DNA from 4 places in the Arthrobacter sp. LAPM80 genome. Region 4 is predicted to be linked to each of the others. Evidence: riboswitches for the same ligand, from Rfam matches in the RefSeq annotation. Region 4 holds a riboswitch; each other region holds the start of a gene.
The links. Region 4 has a riboswitch for S-adenosylmethionine ahead of AAGW05_RS07710 (bifunctional o-acetylhomoserine/o-acetylserine sulfhydrylase). Riboswitches for the same ligand answer to the same signal wherever they lie in the genome.
Positions count from the first base shown of each region.

Region 1: it holds a riboswitch for S-adenosylmethionine, as region 4 does, so the genes downstream of both, AAGW05_RS00900 (aminotransferase class V-fold PLP-dependent enzyme) here and AAGW05_RS07710 (bifunctional o-acetylhomoserine/o-acetylserine sulfhydrylase) in region 4, are expected to answer to the same signal.
Region 2: it holds a riboswitch for S-adenosylmethionine, as region 4 does, so the genes downstream of both, AAGW05_RS08215 (DUF1737 domain-containing protein) here and AAGW05_RS07710 (bifunctional o-acetylhomoserine/o-acetylserine sulfhydrylase) in region 4, are expected to answer to the same signal.
Region 3: it holds a riboswitch for S-adenosylmethionine, as region 4 does, so the genes downstream of both, AAGW05_RS02775 (hypothetical protein) here and AAGW05_RS07710 (bifunctional o-acetylhomoserine/o-acetylserine sulfhydrylase) in region 4, are expected to answer to the same signal.

Region 1 covers NZ_JBCHVD010000001.1:207,830-212,034, reverse strand. Annotated here, with positions in the region: gene aroA (3-phosphoshikimate 1-carboxyvinyltransferase) at 1-129, shown strand, start outside; gene rsgA (ribosome small subunit-dependent GTPase A) at 133-1,251, shown strand; gene hisN (histidinol-phosphatase) at 1,428-2,243, shown strand; SAM riboswitch class IV at 2,385-2,498, shown strand; gene AAGW05_RS00900 (aminotransferase class V-fold PLP-dependent enzyme) at 2,541-3,953, shown strand; gene AAGW05_RS00895 (class I SAM-dependent methyltransferase) at 4,136-4,205, shown strand, end outside.
Region 2 covers NZ_JBCHVD010000006.1:82,407-86,611, forward strand. Annotated here, with positions in the region: gene AAGW05_RS08205 (aminodeoxychorismate lyase) at 1-682, shown strand, start outside; gene AAGW05_RS08210 (Pr6Pr family membrane protein) at 684-1,307, opposite strand; SAM riboswitch class IV at 1,421-1,541, shown strand; gene AAGW05_RS08215 (DUF1737 domain-containing protein) at 1,624-1,884, shown strand; gene AAGW05_RS08220 (rhodanese-like domain-containing protein) at 1,881-2,273, shown strand; gene AAGW05_RS08225 (O-succinylhomoserine sulfhydrylase) at 2,395-3,606, shown strand; gene AAGW05_RS08230 (UDP-N-acetylglucosamine 1-carboxyvinyltransferase) at 3,715-4,205, opposite strand, start outside.
Region 3 covers NZ_JBCHVD010000002.1:82,880-87,084, reverse strand. Annotated here, with positions in the region: gene AAGW05_RS02780 (sodium:solute symporter) at 75-1,598, shown strand; SAM riboswitch class IV at 1,766-1,877, shown strand; gene AAGW05_RS02775 (hypothetical protein) at 1,890-2,183, shown strand; gene AAGW05_RS02770 (biotin/lipoyl-containing protein) at 2,218-2,448, opposite strand; gene AAGW05_RS02765 (VIT1/CCC1 transporter family protein) at 2,655-3,749, shown strand; gene AAGW05_RS02760 (LOG family protein) at 3,797-4,205, opposite strand, start outside.
Region 4 covers NZ_JBCHVD010000005.1:177,896-182,100, forward strand. Annotated here, with positions in the region: gene metX (homoserine O-acetyltransferase MetX) at 1-340, opposite strand, end outside; gene AAGW05_RS07710 (bifunctional o-acetylhomoserine/o-acetylserine sulfhydrylase) at 377-1,696, opposite strand; SAM riboswitch class IV at 1,772-1,888, opposite strand; gene AAGW05_RS07715 (Tex family protein) at 2,118-4,205, opposite strand, start outside.

The DNA of each region.
Region 1 (4,205 bases), on a different contig from region 4:
ATCATCGGGCTGGCGGTGCCCGGCGTCGAGGTTGAAAACATTGCCACCACGGCAAAAACCATGCCCGGCTTCCCTGCACTGTGGGCGGCCATGGTCGCACAGACCGCGGCGGTTAAAGCCGGAGCGTAGGACATGGCAAAGGATTACAGCAACTGGGACGAGTCCGATGTCCGCGTGCGGGCCAACAAGAAGGGCAGCCGGCCGCGCACCAAGGACAGGCCCGCCCACGAGGACGCCGTCATCGGGCGGATTGTCACGGTTGACCGCGGGCGCTACACGGCCATCGTGGATGAAAACCAGCCCTCCGAACGCACCCTGATCGCAGCACGGGCCAGGGAACTGCGGCGCAATCCCGTGGTGGCCGGAGACTTCGTATCCCTCGTGGGCGACACCACCGGCAAGCCCGACACCCTGGCAAGGCTTGTGCGCATCGAGGAGCGCCGCACGCTGCTACGCCGCAGCGCCGACGACACCGATCCCATCGAGCGGGTGGTGGTGGCCAACGCGGACCAGCTTGTCATCGTCGTGGCCGCGGCCAACCCGGAGCCACGCACAGGCTTCATCGACCGCGCCCTGGTTGCCGCCTACGACGCAGGCATCGCCCCGCTGTTGCTGATCACCAAGACAGACATCAAGGACCCGTCCGAGCTGCTGGCCAACTACGAGCATCTGGACATGACTGTCATCATCAGCCGCACGGCAGCCGACGGCGCCTCGGGCATTGATGCGCGCAGCGACGACGGCGACTCCGCACTGCTCGCTGGCGGCGCGGTGGAGCAGCTGCACGGCTACCTCGACGGGAAGGTCAGTGTGCTTGTTGGCCATTCGGGTGTGGGCAAGTCAACCATGGTCAATGCCCTGACAGGTTCTCAGCGGGCCACCGGCGGAGTCAATGCCGTCACGGGCCGCGGCCGCCACACGTCCTCCTCCGCGCTCGCCCTGCAGTTGCAGGATGCGCTGCCGGGCTCGTGGATCATCGACACCCCCGGCATCCGCTCCTTTGGGCTGGCCCATGTGGATCCCGACAGGATCCTGCATGCCTTCCCCGACCTCCAACCAGGCACTGACGACTGCGAACGCGGCTGCAAGCACGACACCGCAGCGGTGAACTGCGGGCTTGACCCGTACGTTGCAGCAGGTCACGCCGGTCCGTCGGGACCTGCCCGCCTTGCCTCGCTGCGCCGTCTGCTGGGCACAAGCGATCGGACAGAGGGCCGGGCCGCTGAAAAGGAACTGGGCGTCACGGACTGACCCGTCCTCTTCTGCGCCGGACTCACACCCGGGTTCGGCGCATAACGGTTTATGCGCCGGGTCCAACCTCGAACTCAACGCATAACGGAGCGGGCCACCTGCATTGTGCAGGCGTTCGGGTGCCACGACCGGCGTCTAACCGGGTGTTTGGCGCAAACCACGATAGCGTGATCTACATGACGATCGAACACCAGACCTACAACGACGACCTCCGCCTGGCCCACGTGCTGGCCGACAGCGTGGATTCCCTCACCATGTCCCGTTTCAAGGCCCTTGACCTGGCCATCGAGACCAAGCCGGACCTGACCCCGGTGACGGATGCGGACAAGGCCGCAGAGGAGTCGATCCGCAGTCAGCTGGCCCGGGCACGTCCGCGCGATGCCGTCCTGGGCGAGGAGTTTGGCAGCACGGGCCAGGGTTCGCGCCGCTGGATCATCGATCCCATCGACGGCACAAAGAACTTCGTCCGTGGAGTCCCCGTCTGGGCCACGCTGATCGCACTCGTTGACGACGGCGTCCCCGTGGTCGGGCTGGTCAGCGCCCCCGCACTGGGCAAGCGCTGGTGGGCCGCGCAGGGCACCGGCGCCTACATGGGCAGGTCGCTCGCCGCCGCCACGCGCATCCGCGTCTCCAACGTCTCCGAGCTCAAGGACGCCTCCATGTCCTACTCGTCCCTGAAGGGCTGGGCCGAGCGCGGCAACCGCGACGAGTTCATCTCCCTCACCGACGACGTCTGGCGCACCCGCGCGTACGGCGATTTCTGGTCGTACTGCATGGTCGCCGAGGGCAGCGTCGACATCGCCTGCGAGCCCGAACTCAACCTCCACGACATGGCCGCGCTCGTTCCGATCATCACCGAGGCGGGGGGCCGTTTCACCTCGCTCGAGGGCGCCGACGGCCCCTTCGGCGGCAACGCCCTTGCCACCAATTCCATCCTCCACACCGAGGTGCTGCAGCGCCTTAACCCGGCTTGGGATGACCTTCTGGGCTAGCTCCACGCCCCAGCACAGGTGGGTTAAGAACGACGGCGGCCTCCCGCCGTCGTTCTTTTTTCCCACCGTTCGCCGGGCCCGCCGCGTTACGCAACGTAATAGATGCGCAGGCGCGGATCTTGGGCTAATCTTCTTTGCATAGGTCACGAGTGCCAGCGCTAAACCCCGGTTTGCTGGCCGGCAACCCTCCTTTCGCGGCGGGGTGCCCCGGGTGACGACCTGGCCAGGCCGGAGCGGTCTTGGCAAGCGCGGACTCCTTGGCAGCGCCAGGGGTCCTTCCGTTGAAGGAATTTTTTCATGAGCCATGCCCTGTTGGAAAAGACCACCCTCGCCGACTCACCCCTGCTGCCGGTCGTGGGCCAGGATCTGGCCGCCCCGCTGATCCAGGGCGGCCACGTGCGGTACGCCAACCTCGACTACGCGGCGTCGGCCCCGGCCGTCGAAGAGGTGGCCGCCCACCTGAACGAGGTGCTCCCCTACTACGCCAGTGTGCACCGCGGGGCCGGATTCGCCTCGCAGGTCAGCACATCCGTGTATGAAAATGCGCGCCGCATTGTGGCTGAATTTGTGCGCGCGCGTGAGGACGACACCGTCATCTTCACCCGCAACACGACGGACTCACTGAACCTCTTGGCCGGCTGCGTCGACAGCATCCTCAAGCAGCGCGGCTACGTCGAGGGCCGTTCCAACGCACATGGCGAGGTGCTGTACCTGGACCTGGAGCACCACGCGAACCTGCTGCCGTGGCAGGCGCTGCCGCACCGATCCGTCGTCGCCGGCTCATCGATCGCCGCGACCCTTGCCCGCGTTGAGACGCAGCTGCGCGCCGGAAACGTCCTTCTGCTGGCCGTCACGGGTGCCTCGAATGTCACGGGCGAGGTGCTCCCTGTGGCGGAACTGGCCGCCCTGGCCCACCAATACGGGGCACGCATCGTGGTCGACGCCGCCCAGCTGGCCCCGCACCGCCGCATTGACCTGACTGCCAGCGGCATCGATTACCTGGCATTCTCGGGCCACAAGCTCTATGCGCCGTTTGGTTCAGGCGTCTTGGTTGGCCGACCCGACTGGCTCGATGCCGGCACACCCCACCTCGCCGGCGGCGGCGCCGTGCGGGAGGTCCGGCTCGAATCGACCACCTGGACCGACGGCCCCGCCCGCCACGAGGCCGGCTCCCCCAACGTCCTCGGCGCCGCAACCCTGGCCAAGGCAGCCACCGTCCTTGCCGGCCTTGACGCGGACGACTGGCACAACCACGAACAGCTCCTGCGCGCCCACCTCGTGGCAGGCTTCGAGGCGCTCGACGGCGTCAACGTCCACTCCCTGTTCTCCGACTCCGCCACCCACCCTGGCTGCGGCAGCATCGGCGTCGTGAACTTCTCGGTCACCGGGTACGACGCCGGACTGGTCGCCGCATACCTTTCCGCCGAGCACGGCGTGGGCGTGCGCGACGGCAAGTTCTGCGCCCACCCGCTGCTGAACCGCCTCGGCCTTCCCTCCGGATCCCTGCGGGCAAGCTTTGGTGTCGGATCCCGCAGCGAGGATGCGCAGCGGCTCATTGACGGCATCACCACCTTGCTGCGTGACGGATTGGGCTGGGACTACGTCGTTGACGCCGGCCGCTGGGTACCCGCCAACGACAACAGGTCCTACCCCGAATGGGCGCCGAACACCCCGGGCACCGCGGGCGCAGCCCCCTGCGCCGCCGCCTAACCCAGACGCTCGGTTACTTTCGGTCTGCTTGCGCCAGACGCTCGGTTACTTTCTGCGGGTTTGCAGCAGACGCTCGGTTATCAACCAACCGAGCGTTGCCACAACAAGCACCGAATGTAACCGAGCGTTTGGGGGGCGGGTAAAGTTGAACGGCACATCCGGCACAACTTTTCAGGAGCACCATGGCAGGCACAGGCGGACCGGTTTTTGACGCGGAACGGCGCAGGGACATGGCCGCGGCTTTCCTTGAGG
Region 2 (4,205 bases), on a different contig from region 4:
CACGGCTTACGCCGACACGTCGCCGCAGGCATCAGATGCAGTCGCCTCGGCGCTTGCTGAAGACCAGTGCGTAGTGCGGCTGATCGCCACACGCGGACCCGAGGGCGCCAACGCCCCCACAGCCTGGGTGCAGGTTTCAGCCGTTTCCCCTGCACTGGCCGAGCAGCGCGCCAAGGGGCTGGACGTTCTCCTGCTTGACCGCGGCTACGACAGCGACCTTGCCGCGCGCGCCCCGTGGCTGCTCATGGGTGCCAAGACCCTTTCCTATGCGGTGAACATGGCCGCCCTGCGCCACGCCCACAAGCTGGGCGCCGATGACGTTATCTTCACCAGTGGCGACTCGCTCGTGTTGGAGGGGCCCACGTCGTCCGTTCTGTTGGCACACATATCCGACGACTCGGGCGTCCCCGTCAAGCGGCTCATCACCCCCCACCTTGACACCGGGATCCTGCCCGGCACAACGCAGGGCGCACTTTTTGCCGCGGCGAAGGCTGCAGGATGGGAGCTTGGCTACGGCCCCGTGACCCCCGCGGACCTGCTCGACGCCGACGCCGTGTGGCTCATTTCAAGCATGCGTCTGCTGGCACCAGTGAACACCATCGACGGTGCGGAAATCGGCACCAGGGACATCCGGGAACGGCTCAGCGCAGAACTCTCGGCGCTGCTGGCACAGACCCTCTGAACTACGCCACGGGCAATTTCCTGCGCAGCTGGTTGCCCAGTGCCATGATGAGCAGCGTCATCGCCACAAAACCCACGGCGATGAAAAGGCAGGTCAGCAGCACGCCCGCATATCCGCCGTCCGACGGGTTCAGGAACGGGTAGGCGTACCACCCTGTGGCGGCGCCGCGGGTCAGGGAATAGGCCAGGTATGCCAGCGGAAACACCACCGCGACGGCCACGCGCTTGAGCGGGATTCCGTGGCGGGGCGGCTGGATCAGCCAATCGGCCACCACCGCGACAGGCATGACGTAGTGCAGCCAGGTGTTGATCCACGGAAGCAGGGAGCCCAGATCGACGTCCCTCAGCAGCGCGCTAAAGACAATGCCAACCAGGGCCATGCACACCACCGAGATGCAGCGCAGCAAAGCCCACGCCGGCCCCAAATCTTTCCCGCGCCACGTCAGCACCGAGTCCACGACAAGGACGACGGCGGCGAAGATGTTGGAGAGGTTGGTGAAATAGCTGAAGAAGTTCAACACGCTGAAGCCGTGGCCGATGTGGATACCCAGCTGGGTTCCGACGGCAATGAGCGTCACCGCCCCGCACAGGAAACGGACGGCGGCAAAGGCGCGGCTGGAGGTCATGGAGCCTATTCTGCCAGTTCACGGCGTCACCGCCCCGCATCCCCGGCGTCACGTTGTGCCACACTCTGGAACTAGTGGGTGCCTGCGGGGGTGGATGTGCTACTTTCAAGGGGAGTAATGAGTGCCAGCACAAAGCCCTGACTTGCTGGCCGGCAACCCTCTTTCCGGCGGGGTGCCTCAGGTGAATACTCGGCAAACCCAGCTACCAACGGCTGATGTTTGCAAGCGCGAACCCTCCTGCGGTGGAGCCCTTTGTATTAAGCACCGCCACCAGCGTCCGCTTGCAAATGCCAGCCACTTGCAATGAGGAGACATCATGTCCGCGGAAGAATCCCCCCTGGCCTACCGGCTCATCACCGGCCCCGACGACCGCTCCTTTTGTGAGCGTATTTCCGAAGCCCTGGCAGACGGCTACGTCCTGCACGGCGGGCCCGCGGTGACGTTCAACGGCACCTCGGTGATCGCGGCCCAGGCAGTGGTTCTCCCGCAGGCAATTGCCACCAGCGATGCCGCAGTCGCCAATGCCGTTGATGACCTCGACGCCGAGCTGGAGTTCGATGGCGAGGGCATCGCATGAGCTACGCCGGCGACCTAGCCCCCGACACGGCCTGGGACCGGGTGGCTGCCGGGGCCGTCCTCGTTGACGTGCGCACCGACGGCGAATGGGCCCACATCGGCGTCCCCGACACCTCAACCCTGGACACCGAGCCTGTCTTCATCCAGTGGAACCTGGCCGACGGAACGAACAACCCCCAGTTCCTGACCCAGCTGCAGGCAGCCGTGCCCACCGGGAAGCCACTCGTGTTCCTGTGCCGTTCGGGAGCGCGCTCCATTGCCGCAGCCGAGGCCGCAACGGCCGCCGGCTACACGGCCTACAACATTCTCGAGGGCTTTGAGGGCGTGCCCGACAGCTACGGCGACAGGGTGGCCAACGGCTGGAAGAACCGCAACCTGCCCTGGCACTGACACGCCACTGAGCCCCAACGCACCGCCCACACAGCACCGCGGTACGCCAATCGTCCGACGATTGTGCCGCCGTCGTGCTTAAAACAAGTACGCACCACCAGCGACAGCCAAGGAAACGCAATTGAGCAACTTTAACGAGCACGCAGCCACGTGGGCCCAGGACACCCGGGCCGTGCGTGGCGGGCTTGACCGCACCAACTTTCAGGAAACCTCCGAAGCCCTTTTCCTGAACTCCGGCTTTGTGTACGAGTCCGCCGAGGCCGCCGAGCAGGCGTTCACCGGCGAGGTCGACAGGTTCGTGTACTCGCGCTACGGCAACCCGACGGTGGCAACGTTTCAGGAACGGCTGCGCCTGCTCGAGGGCAAGGAGGCGTGCTTTGCGACGGCGTCGGGCATGTCGGCCGTGTTCACGGCCCTGGGTGCGCTGTTGGCTGCCGGGGACCGCGTGGTGGCTGCTCGCTCGCTCTTTGGCTCCTGCTTCGTGATCCTGAACGAACTGCTCCCGCGCTGGGGCGTGGAGACGGTGTTCGTTGACGGACCGGATCTTCAGCAGTGGCGCGAGGCGTTGTCGGTGCCCACCACGGCGGTGTTCTTTGAGTCGCCGTCGAACCCGATGCAGGAAATCGTTGACGTGCAGGCGGTGTGCGACCTCGCCCACGCCGCCGGCGCCCAGGTGGTGGCCGACAACGTGTTCGCCACCCCGCTGCTGCAGCGCTGCGGCGACTTCGGCGCTGACATCATCGTGTACTCGGGCACCAAGCACATTGACGGGCAGGGCCGGGTTTTGGGCGGGGCGATCCTTGGCACGAAGGAATTCATTGACGGCCCCGTCAGGAACCTGATGCGCCACACCGGGCCCGCCTTGTCTTCATTCAATGCCTGGGTGCTGACCAAGGGCCTTGAAACCATGAGCCTGCGCGTCAACCATTCATGCAACAACGCGCTGGCCCTGGGTGAGTTCCTTCAGGCGCAGCCGCAGGTTGCGCGCGTGCTGTACCCGCACCTGCCATCGCACCCGCAATTCGAGCTGGCCAAAAAGCAGATGAAGGCCGGCGGCACTGTGCTGACCTTCGAGCTTGCTGCTCCTGCCGGTGGGACCAGGAAGGATGCGGCGTTTGCACTGCTGAATGCGCTGCAGGTCATCGACATCTCCAACAATCTCGGCGACGCGAAGTCCCTCATCACCCACCCGGCCACCACGACGCACCGCGCCATGGGTCCCGAGGGTCGTGCCGCGATCGGGCTGTCCGACGGTTTCCTGCGCCTGTCGGTCGGGCTGGAGGACCTCGAGGATCTCAAGTCCGATCTGGCCGGGGCCCTGGCCGCAATCTAGCCGGCCCGCCTCGTTGAGGCTGGAAGCACGACGGCGGCGGGGCCCCTTCCCTTGACGGTCACCCGCCGACGTCGTACTTTATGCGCGGAGTCGTACTTTATGCGCGGATCAGTCCTGGAAGTACTCGATCTCGGCGCCGATGGTGTTTAGGCGCTCGGCCAGGTCCTCGTAGCCGCGCTCGATCACGTAAATGTTGCGCAGTTCGGACGTGCCTTTCGCGGCCAGCATGGCCAGCAGGATGCAGGCGGCGGGGCGAAGGGCCGGAGGGCAGCCGATTTCCGCTGCACGCCAGGCGACGGGGCCCTTGATGTCGATGCGGTGCGGGTCAAGCAGGCGGACGCCGGCGCCGAGGCGGTTCAGTTCCGTCAGGTAAATGGCGCGGCCCTCGTAGACCCAGTCGTGGATGAGCGTTGTACCCTCGGCGCACGAGGCGATCACGGCGAAGAACGGCAGGTTGTCAATGTTCAGCCCCGGGAACGGCATGGCGTGGATCTTATCCGGTGCGGCCTTCAGCTCAGACGGCAAGGTGGTGATGTCCACCAGGCGGGTCTTGCCGTTGCGGGCCATGTACTCGGGGGACTTGAGGTAGCGGAAGCCCA
Region 3 (4,205 bases), on a different contig from region 4:
TAATAGACAACAAATGTTGCTTTAGAGGCAATACTTCCGGGGGATCCCATCTATTTCACGCACTGGAGCATCACATGGACTTAAATATTGCCATAGTCGCCTTCTATCTGGTCGCCATGCTGGCCTTTGGCTGGTGGGGCAAGTCGCGGACCAAGAGCAACAGTGACTTCCTCGTTGCCGGCCGCCGCCTTGGCCCTTTCCTGTACACAGGCACCATGGCCGCCGTCGTCCTCGGTGGCGCGTCAACAGTTGGCGGCGTGGGGCTCGGCTACAAGTTCGGCATCTCGGGCATGTGGCTGGTGGTCGCCATCGGCGTCGGCGTGCTGCTGCTGAGCGTGCTGTTCGCACCCACCCTGCAAAAACTGAAGATTTACACCGTCTCACAAATGCTGAGCCTGCGCTACGGCCAGGAAACAACGAAGGTTTCAGGCATCGTCATGCTGGCCTACACCATCATGATTTCGGCAACCTCAACCGGCGCCTACGCCACCATCTTCGTGGTGCTCTTCGGCTGGGACCGCTGGCTGGCGATCGCCGTCGGTGGCGCCATCGTGCTGGTCTACTCCACCATTGGCGGCATGTGGTCCATCACCCTGGCCGACCAGGTGCAGTTCGTCATCAAGACAGTCGGCGTCTTCCTCCTCATGCTCCCCTTCGCCTGGAATGCAGCCGGCGGGATTGACGGCATCAAGGAACGCGTTGATGCAAGCTTCTTCCAGTGGGACGGCATCGGCACCCAGACCATCATCACGTACTTCGTTGTCTACACGCTGGGCCTGCTCATCGGCCAGGACATCTGGCAGCGAGTCTTCACCGCCCGCACCCCCGAAGTTGCCCGCTGGGGCGGCGCCACGGCCGGCATGTACTGCATCCTGTACGGTGTTGCCGGCGCCCTGATCGGCCTGGCAGCCCGTGTGGCCCTCCCCGACATTGATGTCGCCACCCTGGGCAAGGACGTTGTATATGCCGAAGTTGCCACCCACTTGCTGCCGATGGGCATCGGCGGCATCGTTCTGGCCGCCGCCGTCGCTGCCATGATGTCCACGGCCTCAGGCTCCCTGATCGCCGCCGCAACGGTGGCACGCAAGGACGTCGTCCCGTTCGTGGCCAGCTGGTTCGGCAAGAAGATCGACAGCTCTGACACCTCCAACCCCGAGCACGACGTGAACGCCAACCGCCTGTATGTGCTGGTCCTTGGCATCGTGGTGGTGCTGATCTCCATCGTGGTCAATGACGTGGTGTTTGCCCTGACCATCGCGTACGACATCCTTGTCGGCGGCCTGCTCGTCGCCATCATCGGTGGCCTGGTATGGAAGCGCGGAACCGGCCTGGGCGCCGCCTGGTCCATCGCTGTCGGCTGCGTCCTGACCATCGTCCTGCTTGTCCTGTACGCCACAGGGGCGATCCCCAGTGCCGATGGCATCTACGCCAACGAGCCCATCTACTTCGGCCTCATCGCCGCGCTTGTGGTCTACGTCGTGGTTTCCCTGCGGACCCCGGCAACCCCGGCCCACATCCGCAAGGCCTGGGACGACCGCCTGGCAGCAGCATCCACCGACTCCAATGCAGACGACATTGAAACGGTTGCCTCCAAGTAGCCTCCCGCTTTGCAACCAGCCCGCAAAAAACGGCGAGCAATCACCCAGAGATCGTGATTGCTCGTCGTTTTTTGCGGGCTGGTTACTTAAAGTACGACGGCGGCTGGCTACGTCATATATGACGCCGCCAGCCGCTGCCGCATGCGACGGGAGTAGTGTTGTTCCAACTTCAAGAGATGCGATGCCAAGCTCCGACTGGTCGCACGCCAACCCCAGGCTTCATGGGTGGTTCAGATGACGAAGCGGCCCGCTGCCGTCCGGCGCAGGCAAGAGCACACAAAGGTCCTGACCATGACTGTTACAAATGTGGCACCCGCAAAATCCCTTCAGGCCGGCGCTCTGGCACGTCCATCCGGCATCCCCGTACTTCCTGCCGTGGACTTGAATCTTGGCACCGTTACGTTTGTCACGCCCGCAGGACACCATGCCTATTGGTCTGCGGAGGCAGAACAACTGGTGCAGGCGCTGACCCAGGCGGTGCGCCCGGCCAGGTGGATTCCTGGCATCGGCACCTTGGTTGTCACGGTGGCGCAGACAGGAGTGCGGGCCGGGCGTGGCGTCGGCTTCAGGCTGGCGAAACAGTAGGGCTGTCCCGACGCGGCGGCATGCTTGTCCCCTGTCATTCGATGACGGCGATCACGGCCCCCTGGGCAACTTCGTCCCCCTCGGCGACCCGCAGGCGGACCGTTCCGGCCGCCGGGGAGTAAATTTCGGCGTCGACCTTGTCAATGGACACCTCGGCGAGGAGATGCTTTTCCTGCACCGGATCGCCGTCGGCTACGTACCAGGTGGACAGCACGCCAGGCTCGGAGGCGTCTCCCGTCATCATCGGGAACAGGATCTCGGGCATTCGACAACCGCCTTCAGGACAGCGGCGCCGATACGGACGGCCGTTGGCTACACAGCCTATGCCAGTTCCTCGGCGCAGGGAATGGATCGGTCGGGCGCAGGCCCCGGCCAGAATTGCGGCGGACCGAAACCGCTTCCCTAGGCCCACCGGCCACTATTACGGCCAATAAGGCGCTACAGTGATGGCTGACTTTGAGGAGCATCACCGTGCCTGAACGCATACCAACAGCCGCTGAAATCAAGCGCTGGCGCCAATACCTGGCCGACGAACGCGCTGAAGCTTCCGTATACCGTGACCTTGCCATGCGCCGTGACGGTGAGGAGCAGACCATCCTGCTCTCCCTGGCGGCAGCCGAGGGCCGCCACGAGCAGCACTGGCTCGGGCTTTTGGGCGAACACGCGAAAAAGCCCGTCCACCCATCCCTGCACAACCGCCTGCTTGGCCTGCTGGCCCGGCGCTTTGGTTCGGTCTTCGTGCTGGCACTGGCCCAACGCGCGGAGTCCCGCTCCCCCTACGCCACTGACGCCGACGCCACCGACACCATGGCTGCCGACGAGGCAATCCACGAGGAGGTTGTCCGCGGTCTGGCAACCCGTGGACGCATCCGCCTTTCTGGATCCTTCCGTGCCGCGGTTTTCGGCGCAAACGACGGCCTTGTCAGCAACCTCTCACTTGTTGTTGGCATGGGGGCGACCGGGGTGTCCAGCCAAGTGGTCCTGTTCAGCGGCGTGTTCGGTCTGCTGGCGGGTGCACTGTCCATGGGCGCCGGGGAATATGTCTCCGTCAGGTCCCAGCGTGAGCTGATCGACGCTTCCCAGCCGACCCAGGTTACGCTGACAGCGGCCCCCTCCCTGGATCTTGAGAACAACGAACTCGTACTCGTTTATCTGGCGCGCGGCATGTCCCGTGAAACTGCGGAACACCGTGCGGCCGAGCGCCTGGGCCAGTACAGCTGCGACTGCGACCCCAGCACGTCGCTGCAGCCGGACAAGTTCGAGGAAGTCGACGAGCACGAGACCCTCGGCACCGCGTGGGGGGCCGCGACGTCGAGCTTTTGCTTCTTCGCCTCGGGTGCCATCATCCCCATCATTCCGTTCCTCTTTGGCCTGACAGGGATGGGTGCGCTCCTGCTCTCCTGCGTGCTTGTCGGCATCACACTCATGGGAACTGGCGCCGTGGTGGGCCTGCTTTCGGGCGCTTCCCCGTTGTGGCGCGGCCTGCGCCAGCTGGGCATCGGCATGGGAGCCGCCGCCGCGACGTACCTTCTCGGCCTGGCGTCTGGCGGCCTGATCGGGTCATAATCCCGCAGTTCCCGGTGAGGATGGGAGTGCCCGGCGCCCGCAGGCGGCTAACCGGCGACGACGGCGCAAGCCTCCTGCACTGAATCCACAATGTGCACGTGGGCCGCCATGGCACGGCCCGCGGCCAATGTTGTCAACAGCTGCGTCACGGGCACCTCTTCCTCCCAATAGCGCCGACCCACCAGCACCATGGGGGCGACTGCGCCCTCTGCGGCGTAGTAGTTCTCACACGCGTCCTGGAAGATCTCCTGAACCGTCCCCGCGGCGCCGGGCAGGAACACAATGCCACCCCGGGACCTGTCAAGCAGGACCGCCTCGCGCAGGGCGTTGGTGAAGTACTTGGCAATTTTCGTGGCAAAGACGTTGGGCGGTTCGTGACCGTAGAACCAGGTGGGAATGCCAAGGGTCGGCGCCCCCTGCGGGTATTCCTCGACCACCTCGAACGCGGCCCTTGCC
Region 4 (4,205 bases):
CGCCCACCATGTTGGCGCACACCACGAAGTACCTGTCGGTGTCGATGACTTCGCCGGGGCCAACGAGGCCTTCCCACCAGCCGTCCTCCTCGGAGTCGCCGCGGCTGACGTGCGTGCTGCCGGTGAGGGCGTGCTCAATGAGGACGGCGTTGTCGCCAGCCTCATTGAGCGTTCCCCAGCATTCAAAGGCCATGGTCACCGAGGGCAGGATGCCCCCGGCTTCCAGCGGCAGCGCACCGATATGGATCGAGCGCAGCAGCCCGCCGCCTTGGCCGACGGCGGCAGCCCAGGAGGTGCCGGCCGGCTCGGGAGTGCCGGTTTCAGTCTCAGGGGAAAACACTTTCTGCTCCGTCGCCGTATGAATCAGGTGAGTCATTTAGCTCACGGATTTTGCGGCGCGGAACCCGGCTTCGAGGTCGGCGAGGATGTCGGTGATGTTCTCCAGTCCCACCGAGAGGCGCACCAGGCCAGGGCGGACACCGGCGGCAAGCTGCTGCTCCGGTGAAAGTTGGGCGTGGGTGGTCGACGCCGGGTGGATGACAAGGGAGCGCACGTCGCCGATGTTGGCAACATGTGAGTGCAGTTCAAGGCCGTCGACGAAGCGCTTGCCTGCCTCGGCCCCGCCCACAATGTCAAAGGCGATGACGGCGCCTGTGCCCTTGGGACCGTACTTGCGGCCGCGCTCGAACCACGGGCTGGAGGGGATACCGGCATACGCCACGGCCTCGACGTTCTCGTTTTCCTCCAGCCAGCTCGCCACGGCGACGGCGTTGCTCACGTGGCGCTCGACGCGCAGGCTCAGGGTTTCGATGCCCTGGGCAATGAGGAAGGCGTTGAAGGGTGCGACGGCGGAGCCCAGGTCGCGCAGCAGCTGCACCCGGGCCTTGAGGATGTAGGCCAGGTTGGCACCCAGTGCGCTGCCCACACCCAGGTCGCGGGCGTAGACCAGGCCGTTGTAGGAATCATCGGGGGTGTTGAAGCCGGGGAACTTCTCCGGGTTGGCAGCGAAGTCGAACTTGCCGCCGTCGACAATCACGCCCGCGATGGCGTTGCCATGGCCGCCAAGGTACTTGGTGGCGGAGTGGATGACGATGTCGGCGCCCCATTCAAGCGGGCGGATCAGGTACGGGGTGGCCAGGGTGTTATCCACCAGCAGCGGCACACCTGCCTCGTGGGCGATGGCGCTGATGTTCTCAATGTCAAGGACGTCCTGGCGCGGGTTGGAGACAACCTCGCCGAAGAAGGCCTTGGTGTTGGGGCGCACGGCTGCACGCCACCCGTCAAGGTCATCGGGGTCGGAAACGAAGGTGACCTCGATGCCGAGCTTGCGAAGGGTGTTGGCGAACAGGTTGTACGTTCCGCCGTAGATGCTCGGGCTGGAGACGATGTGGTCGCCGGCTTCGGCAAGGTTCAAGATGGCGAAAGTGGTTGCCGCCTGGCCTGAGGCTAGCAGCAGGGCCGCCACACCGCCTTCGAGGCTGGCGATGCGCTGTTCGACGGCGTCCTGGGTGGGGTTGCCGATGCGGGTGTAAATCGGCTCCAGCTCGGCCAGGGCGAACCGCGCTGCGGCGCTTTCGGCTGAGGGGAAAACGAAGGATGATGTCTGGTAGATCGGCAGGGCGCGTGCACCGGTGGTGACGTCCGGCTCCTGGCCTACGTGGATCTGACGGGTTTCAAATGACCAACCGTTGCTCATGGATGTATTCCTTCACACTAGAGGCCTGCAGCAAAGCCCTCCTGCGCATCGTGCGTGCAGGGCTCTGGCGTCGATGGCCCGCGCTTGCACCGGAACCGGTCGGTTCGGTGCCAGGTCTTCACCCGGGGCACCCCACCGCGGATGGAGGGTTGCCGGTCAGCAAGCCGGGGCTAATTGCTGACACTCATGACCTATTTCCAGTGTGGAAGAAACACCTCTCCGCCGCAAGATTGTGACGAGTTTATGACTTTTCGCGAACATCTGCTTGAAATTCGGCCCAAAAAGTGGTTCATGGCGAACAAGTGGCTGACTGCGGCGCCACGTTCCGTGAGTGTCCACTTGACGTCGCTTGGCCGTTGCTGCGGCGGTTCAAGACGACGATATGTGGACACTCGTGGCAGCGTTGAGTTGCGTACGGGGCCTACTTGCCCAATCCAGCCCTTCGCAGCGCCTCGGCCATGGCGGTGTTGGCCGACGGCGGGGCGGCCTTCGTGGCCGACGGCGGCGCGGCCTTCGTGGCGGACGGCGGGGCAGCGTTGGGCCGCGCGCCAGCCTGTCCCGGCCCCCTCCGGCCCGCCCCGGCGCCCTGACCCTGGGCGCCCTGGCCCCCGGCGCGCGGCTGGCTGCGCACCGGGGTGCGGGAGCCGGCGTCGTGCTTGGAAGTACCACCAGGGGAAGCAGCATCGTCATCCAGGCGCAGGGTCAAGGAGATGCGCTTGCGTTCGGGCTCGACCTCCAGGACCTTGACCCGGACCACCTGCCCGGATTTAACCACTGTGTGCGGGTCAGACACGAAGGATTTGCTCATGGCCGATACGTGGACCAGCCCGTCCTGATGCACACCGATGTCCACGAACGCGCCGAACGCTGCAACGTTGGAGACCGTACCTTCAAGGATCATGCCGGGGCGCAGGTCGGTGATCTTCTCGACGCCGTCGGTGAAGGTTGCCGTTTCGAAGCGCGGGCGGGGGTCGCGGCCAGGCTTTTGCAGCTCGGAAACAATATCAGCAATGGTGGGCAGGCCGAAGCTGCCGTCGACAAAATCGGCAGGGTTCACGGCGGCAACCGCGCCGACACCGCCGGCGATGTCGGCCGGTTTGGCGCCGACGGCGGCGAGGATCTTGCGCGCTACGCCGTACGCCTCCGGGTGCACGCTCGAGGCGTCAAGCGGCTCCGCTCCCCCGGTGATGCGCAGGAATCCGGCACACTGCTCGAAGGCCTTCGGTCCCAGCCGGGCGACCTTGAGCAGCTCGCGGCGCTTGGTGAAGGGGCCGTTTTCGTTCCTGTGGGCCACAATGTTCTCGCTCAGGAGCGGCCCGACGCCGGCAACCCTCGCCAACAGCGCGGGCGAGGCCGTGTTCAGGTCGACGCCGACGGCGTTCACGCAGTCCTCCACGACGGCGCCGAGGGAGCGTTCAAGCTTCGCCGGAGTGAGGTCGTGCTGGTACTGGCCCACCCCGATGGACTTCGGGTCGATTTTGACCAGTTCGGCCAGCGGGTCCTGCAGCCGTCGGGCAATGGACACGGCGCCGCGCAGGGACACATCCATGCCGGGCAGTTCCGCGCCGGCAAGTGCCGAGGCCGAATACACGGAGGCGCCTGCCTCCGATACAACGAGCTTTGTCACCTGGCGTTCCGGTGCGATGCGCTTGAGCTCTGCCACGAGTTCGGTGGCGAGCTTGTCTGTTTCCCGGCTGGCCGTGCCGTTGCCGATGGCGACAAGTTCGACGTCGTACTTTTGCGCAAGGGCGAGCAAAGTGGCCAGGGATTCATTCCACTTCCGGACCGGAGCGTGGGGGTAGATGGTGTCGGTGGCGGCGACCTTGCCCGTGCCGTCAACCACGGCAACCTTGGTTCCTGTGCGCAGGCCCGGATCCAGGCCGAGGGTGGCCCGGTTTCCGGCGGGCGCGGCGAGCAGCACATCACGCAGGTTGGCGGCAAAGACCCGGACCGATTCCTCCTCCGCACTTTGGAAAAGCCGCACGCGCAGGTCAACTGAAAGGCGGGTCAGGACGCGGGTGCGCCAGGCGAGCCGGGCGCTTGTCATGAGCCATGAGTCGGCGGCCCGACCGGAATCGACGATGCCCAGGGAGTGGGCCACCGCGTTTTCATAACCGGCCCGGGCCTGCGCCTGAGCGTCGGCGTCGCGGGGGTCACCCTCGCTCAGGTCGAGGGAAAGCACACCTTCTTTTTCGCCACGCAGCAGGGCAAGGACCCGGTGGCTGGGCAGGGTGTGCGGGGGCTGGGCGAAGTCGAAGTAGTCCTTGAACTTCTCGCCCTCGGCGTCCTTGCCGGTTTTCACCGAGGAACGAAGACGGCCCTTTTTCCACAGCCTTTCGCGCAGCTCCCCCACGAGTGCCGCGTCGGCTCCCGCCCGCTCAATCAGGATGGACCGTGCCCCGGCGAGGGCGTCATCAGCGGTGGCCACGCCGCGGCCTGCGTCAACGAAGGAATCCGCTTCCACCGCAGGGAACCGTGACGGGTCTTTTAGAAGCGCGTCGAGCAGGGG